2 regions of the Phreatobacter stygius genome follow, and region 2 is predicted to be linked to the other one. Evidence: riboswitches for the same ligand, from Rfam matches in the RefSeq annotation. Region 2 holds a riboswitch; the other holds the start of a gene.

Region 1 (3,205 bases), 3.1 Mb from region 2:
GGTTCCGCCCGCGCATGACGCGCGGCAGCATGTCCGGCATCATCGGACGCAGGCCGGCCCAAGGCACCACCTGGCGGGTGTTGATGCCCGGGAAATGCGCCCGGCACCAGGCGATCAGCGGGTCGATGCGCTCGGCCCGGATGTCCTTGTTGGCGCCGTTGAACTCGGCCGTTCCGGCAACCCGGAAACGCGCCGCGCCCAGCCGGCTGGTGACGATCTTGGCCTTGTCGTCGAGCAGGCTGGTCCAGGGTGCCGCATCCTGGTCGGCCTGGTCCGGCAGGTTCACCGTGATCGAATAGCCCTTGACCGGATAGACGTTCACCCGGTCGCCGACCTGCCGGCCGAGCTCGCGCGACATGACGCCACCACAGACGACGACCTGGTCGAACCGGTCGATCCCGACCGGCGCATCGCCGGCTTCCGTCGTAGGCTCGACCGACCGGCTGGAAATGCTGACCGCCAGATCGGTCGCGGCGACATGGGTGACCTCGGTCGCCAGCCGCATGGTGACGCCGAGCCGCTCGCAGGCGCGCGCCAGGCCATGGGTGAACTTGTGAATGTCGCCGGTGAAATCGGACGGCGTGTAGAAGCCACCGTAGAATTGGCCCTTGAGCGCCGGCTCGATCGACCGGATTTCCTCCGGCGTCACCGCGCGCCGTTCGAGCCCGCCCTTGGCGAGCAGTTTCGAGACACGCGCGGCCGCCTCGAAATCCGCCTTGGTGTGGTAGAAGTGCAGGATGCCGCGGGTTTCGCAGTCGAAGTCGATGCCCTCTTCCACCGCCATGCGGATGAGATGGGCCCGGGCTTCGACAGCGAGGCGGGCCGTCGAGACGGTGTTCTCTTCATATTTCGGGATCGCCGCGACGAACTCGGCCATCCAGGACAGCTTGTGCCAGGACGGCGTCGGGTTCACCAGCAACGGCGCCCCTGGCGTGAACATCCATTTCAGCCCCTTGAGCACGGTCGCCCAGCTGTTCCAGACCTCCGCATTGGACGCCGACAGCTGCCCGCCATTGGCGAACGACGTCTCCATCGCGGCATAGGGGTGGCGGTCGAAAACCGTCACGCGGCAGCCGCGCTTGGCCAGATTATAGGCTGTGGTGATGCCGGTGATGCCCGCGCCGATCACGGCGACCTTGGGCCCTTGCTCTGAATACATAGGCGCTCCTTCCCGCTCATGCGGGTTCGAACGCCCCCTCTGTCATTGGCCTGAGAGCATCACCGCCGCTCACGGACTGAGCAGCGACTTACACCGTCGGCGGGAGCATGCGGCTCCACTTTTCAGAGTCCAAAATCGAACGCGGTCTTTTTGCCTGAGAGTTTCCGGGGCGGTTGCTCCGTCGGCGCCTTCCTGTCGACCATGACAGGACGGTCTCTTCCGCGTCGACTGGCTCTTCCGCCTTCCGGCACCGCCTGTCAAGACCGACATAGGCCGGAGGCCCTATGCCTGCCGGATGGGGGTCTGGCAGCTGGACCGGAATGCCATAGTCTGCGAGGTCAGGGCCGTGCCCGCTTCCGCGTCGATGCGCGCTCGCTTCATGCCTTCCGACGATCATTGAGCCGTCACTTTTTCAATTGATCCGTACGACCACCCCATTGATCGAACCCGTGAGCCTTCCAAGAATGTCCGCCGCCCCATCAGACAACGACATCATCTATCCGGTCCTGACCCCGCCCGAAGCGGGCGAAGTCATCGAGATCGCGCCGGGTGTCCTGTGGACCCGTCTGCCGCTGCCGTTCCGCCTGAACCACGTGAACATCTATCTGATCGAGGATGGCGACGGCTGGGCGGTGCTGGACACCGGCATCGACGATCGTGTGACCCGCGCGGCCTGGGAAGCCCTGGTCTCTGGCCCGCTCAGAGGCCGGCGCCTGACCCGGCTGATCGTCACCCATTTCCATCCCGACCATATCGGCCTTGCCGGATGGCTCGCCGAACGTTTTCAGATCCCGCTGATCACCAGCCAGACCTCCTATCTGAGCTGCCTCAACATCTCGCTCAGCCCCAACGCGCTCGATGCCAAGCTCTATCGCGACTTTTATCTGAGCCATGGGCTCGGCGCCGAACTGACCGAGCTGGTCAGCACGCAGGGCAACGAATATCTCCGGATGGTGGCAAACCTGCCCGGAACCTTCCTGCGCATTGTCGGCGGCGATACCATCGAGATCGGCGGGCGGGTGTTTTCCGTGCGCGTCGGCGACGGCCACGCAGCCGAACAGATCATGCTGCATTGCCCATCCGACAAGATCCTGTTCGTCGCCGATCAGGTGCTCGCCAAGATCACGCCGAATGTCAGCGTCTGGGCGGTCGATCCGCATGGCGATCCGCTCGGGCTCTTCCTGCGCTCGCTGCGTGCCTTGAACGCCGATATCCCGGATGACACCCTGGTCCTGCCCGGGCATCAACTGCCCTTCATCGGCATCCATCTGCGCAGCGCTCAGCTCATCGCGCATCACGAATCCCGCTGCGCGGCGCTGCTCGAAGCCTGCCGCGAGGCGCCGCGCTCCGCCGCCGATCTCATCCCCATCATCTTCCCGCGCAAGCTTGACGCGCATCAGACGAGCTTTGCCTTCAGCGAGGTCCTGGCGCATGTCAATTACACGCTCAACCAGGGCCAGTTGGTGCGCACCGGCAAGAGCGACGTGGTCGAATATTTCGCGGCCGGGTGATCGCGCCGGACCAGCCTCAAGGCAGGTCTTCGCCTTTCGGGGCTTATGAAGCGGCCGCCGCCGCGCTATGACGGCGGTATCCGCCGGGCCGTGGCGCTCTGCCCCTGCCCCGCGTCGGAAGCCCTGAGCCAAGGGACGCCGCAGCGGAGCCCAGGTGCCGAATGAACGAAAGACCGAACCGGCGATGACGGCCTCAACCGAAGGCCCGGTGCGAACCAGGCGCGGCGAGACATCGCTGCTCGTTCATGTGTCGATGGCGCATCTGGTCAGTCATTTCCACATCATGACGCTGCCCGCGCTGATTCCGCTGCTGCCGGGCTATCTCGGCGTGAGTTTCGTCGAAGTCGGCGTCGCGCTTGCCGTCTTCAACCTGGTATCGCTGGTGGTGCAGACGCCGATCGGCTTTCTCACCGACAGGTTCGGCGCGCGCCGCATGCTGGTCGGCGGCCTCATGCTGGGCAGCGCCAGCTTCCTGTCGGTGGCATTGTTCGACAGCTATCCCTGGCTGCTGGTCGCCATGGCCGCGGCGGGTTTT
Region 2 (3,205 bases):
GGCCGCGACCAGCGCTTCCTCGGGATCGACCGCATCGACCTTGGAATAAGGCGGGCGCACACTTGACGGCGCCGACGAGGCCGGCACCGTCACGCCACCGTCGAAACGCCAGACATGGCCGCGCGAATAGCGGTTGTCGGTGAAGACAGCCTCGTCGCGGGTCCATGTGACGTCGGCGGTGTAGGAATGCGCCATAACGCGCCTTCAGGAGATCGAGGCGACGAAAGCCTGGTAGGCGGCTTCGTCCATCAGGTCGTCGAGCTGCTTCGGGTCGGCGATCCGGAGCTTCAGGAACCAGCCCTTGCCGGCGGGATCCTCGTTGACCGTGCCGGGAGCGGCCTCCAGCGCGCCATTGACCGCCACCACTTCGCCGGCCACCGGCGCATAGATGTCCGAGGCCGCCTTGACGCTTTCGACCACGGCGGCACCGTCGCCCTTGGCGACCTTGCGGCCGAGTTCCGGCAATTCGACGAAAACGACGTCGCCGAGCTGCTGCTGAGCATAGTCGGAAATGCCGATGGTGCCGGTGTCGCCCTCGACGCTGATATATTCGTGGTCCTTGGTGTAACGGATATTGGCCATGGCGAGCTCCTCTGAAACCTTGTTATGAGGCATGTTCCTGATCGAAGCCGGATCCGGCCCCATCTCGAAAATGCTATCCGCGGAAGTAGCGATGCGGCGCGAAGGGCATGGTCACGACCTTGGCCGGCAGATCCTTGCCGCGCACTTCGAGCAGCACGGGCGTGCCCGGCTCGGCGAAGCGCGCATTGACATAACCCATGGCGACCGGACCGCTGACGCTGGGCCCGAAACCGCCTGAGGTCACGGTGCCGATGGCCGCCCCGTCGGCGGCCTTGATCACCGTGCCCTCGCGGGCCGGCGCCCGGCCGTCGGGCAGGATGCCGATCCGCCGGCGCGCCGGGCCGTCGGCAAGCTCTTTCTGAATGCGCGTGGCGCCGGGAAAACCGCCCTCGGTCCGGCGGCGCTTCTGGATCGACCAGGTCAGGCCAGCTTCGACCGGCGATGTCGTGGTGTCGATGTCGTGGCCGTAGAGGCAGAGACCGGCTTCCAGCCTCAGGCTGTCGCGCGCGCCGAGCCCGATCGGCTTGACCCGCTCGTCCGACAGGAGCCGCTGCCAGATCGCCGCGGCGTCCTTGGCCTCGACGCAGAGCTCGAACCCGTCCTCGCCGGTGTAACCCGAGCGCGAGGCATGGACGAACATGCCGTCCAGCTTGGTTTCGGTGAAGGTCATGAACGGCGTCGCGGCGATGCCGGGAAGCAACGCGTCGAGCACGGCGGCCGCCTTCGGGCCCTGCAGCGCGATCAATGCCAGCGTCGCGTCCGGCTTCAAGGTGACGCCATCGGGCAGGCGCGGCCCGATATGGGCGAAGTCCTGCTCCTTGCAGCCGGCATTGACCACCAGGTAGGCCCAGCCCTCGTAGCCGGCATAGGCCGAGCGCGTGATCATCAGGTCGTCGAGAATGCCGCCATCCTCGGCGGTCAGCTGGCTGTAGCGCTGCTGGCCCGGCTTCAGGTTGAGGATGTCGGCCGGCACCAGCGCCTCGAGCGCCTTGGCGGTCGCCTCCCAGGTTGGGCCGACCACGAAGGCCTGGCCCATATGGCTGACGTCGAACAGGCCGGCGTCGCTGCGCGTCCAGTTGTGCTCGGTCAGGACGCCGGTCGGATATTGCACCGGCATGTCGTAGCCGGCGAAGGGCACCATCTTGGCGCCGGCCTCGACATGCAGCTGATGAAGCGGGGTCTTGTGCAGCGGCCCGGAAAGGGGTTCGGCCATGGTCATCCTGCATCGGCGCGTGAGCAGGCCCGGGGCACGCCCCGAACACGCTCGAAACGCGGGCTTGTCGCCCGCTCGCGCCCCTCTGTCGCAGGACCTGAGAGATTCACCGGGGCCCTGGGGCCAGGGCCCTGACCGGGACCCTATCGGCTTACTCCGTCGGTGGGCCGCGCTTGGACACGCTGCCGCTTTCCAGAGTGCCAATCCCCCGGCGGTCCTTTTTGCCTGAGAGGTTCCGGGGCCGTTGCTCCTTCGGCGCCGGGAGATCTCGCATTTAAAGACCACCCGGACTCTCCCGCCGGGCTCATATGACACCCCTCCCGAATGACGGGATCGGGCGGCGGAGTCAAGGCGAGCTTGTGGGCAAGGGCGCGGCCCGAAAGGCGGCAGTGAGCGCGGCACGCGCAGAGACTGGGGCGAGCGGGGATCCGCGCTCATGTTGCGCGGCAGGCACACGGGCCTTGTAAAATAGCCACACCACCGGCGCCAGACGCAAAATTGATTGATCGAATCCGGCAGGCCGCGAATAATTTGCACGCAGACTTCTGCTGGTAACCCAGGGGGCAAGCATGCGCATGTTCAACAGATGCCTCATGGTATGTGGCCTTTTGGTCGGCATGACGCCGGCACAAGCGGCGGACGTTGGACTGCCGGCCCCCATTACGGCACCTGTCGCGGCTTTCGACTGGACCGGCTTCTATATTGGCGCCCATGCCGGGTGGCGGGCGGGCGCAACCGGTGTGTCCCCTTCGCATACCGGCCTTTTGCCCGTCACGAGAGCGGCCGGCATTTTCAACATGGCGTCGGGTTCCGCGACCGGCGGCATTCACGGCGGCTTCAACTGGCAGTCCGGGCCATCGGTCATCGGTCTCGAGGCGGACTTTTCGTTTGCCGACAAGAGCGTCTACCGCCGTTTCACCAACGGCGTCGCATTCGACGACTTCACGACGAGGACGGGTTCTTCCGGCACGCTGCGCGCACGCCTCGGCTTCGCTTCGGGCCCCTGGCTGTTCTACCTGACGGTAGGCGCGGGACTTCAGGAAACGACGGTTCGTTATACGAGCGAAGGAGGCTCGGTCTGGCGCGGCAGCGGATGGAGCCTCGGTCCGGTCGTCGGCGGCGGCATCGAATATGCGCTGACCCGCAACGTCATGGTGCGGCTCGACTACCTCGCCGGATACTATCCGGAGAAGACACTTGTCCGAAACTTCGTCGCGGGCCCCCTCATCGATCCGGCGAGCCGCATCTCCCAGTCACCGGTGACCCACACCGTGCGCATCGGCGTGTCCTATAAATTCGATTGGGCCGGCGCGCCCGTGGTCCGGGCTGCCTACTGACCAGCTGAATTTTTTCGGGCCGGCCCTGATCCGACAAGAGCCGGACACCGTCGCCATGGTGTCCGGCCTGCTC

What was found. Region 2 has a riboswitch for glycine ahead of gcvT (glycine cleavage system aminomethyltransferase GcvT). Riboswitches for the same ligand answer to the same signal wherever they lie in the genome.
Region 1: it holds a riboswitch for glycine, as region 2 does, so the genes downstream of both, E8M01_RS06835 (D-amino acid dehydrogenase) here and gcvT (glycine cleavage system aminomethyltransferase GcvT) in region 2, are expected to answer to the same signal.

The regions. Positions count from the first base shown of each region.
Region 1 is NZ_CP039690.1:1,484,971-1,488,175, forward strand. It holds gene E8M01_RS06835 (D-amino acid dehydrogenase) at 1-1,159, opposite strand, end outside; glycine riboswitch at 1,292-1,391, opposite strand; gene E8M01_RS06840 (MBL fold metallo-hydrolase) at 1,624-2,670, shown strand; gene E8M01_RS06845 (MFS transporter) at 2,825-3,205, shown strand, end outside.
Region 2 is NZ_CP039690.1:4,629,840-4,633,044, reverse strand. It holds gene E8M01_RS21765 (OsmC family protein) at 1-195, opposite strand, end outside; gene gcvH (glycine cleavage system protein GcvH) at 205-582, opposite strand; gene gcvT (glycine cleavage system aminomethyltransferase GcvT) at 656-1,795, opposite strand; glycine riboswitch at 1,877-1,995, opposite strand; glycine riboswitch at 1,998-2,103, opposite strand; gene E8M01_RS21750 (outer membrane protein) at 2,365-3,132, shown strand.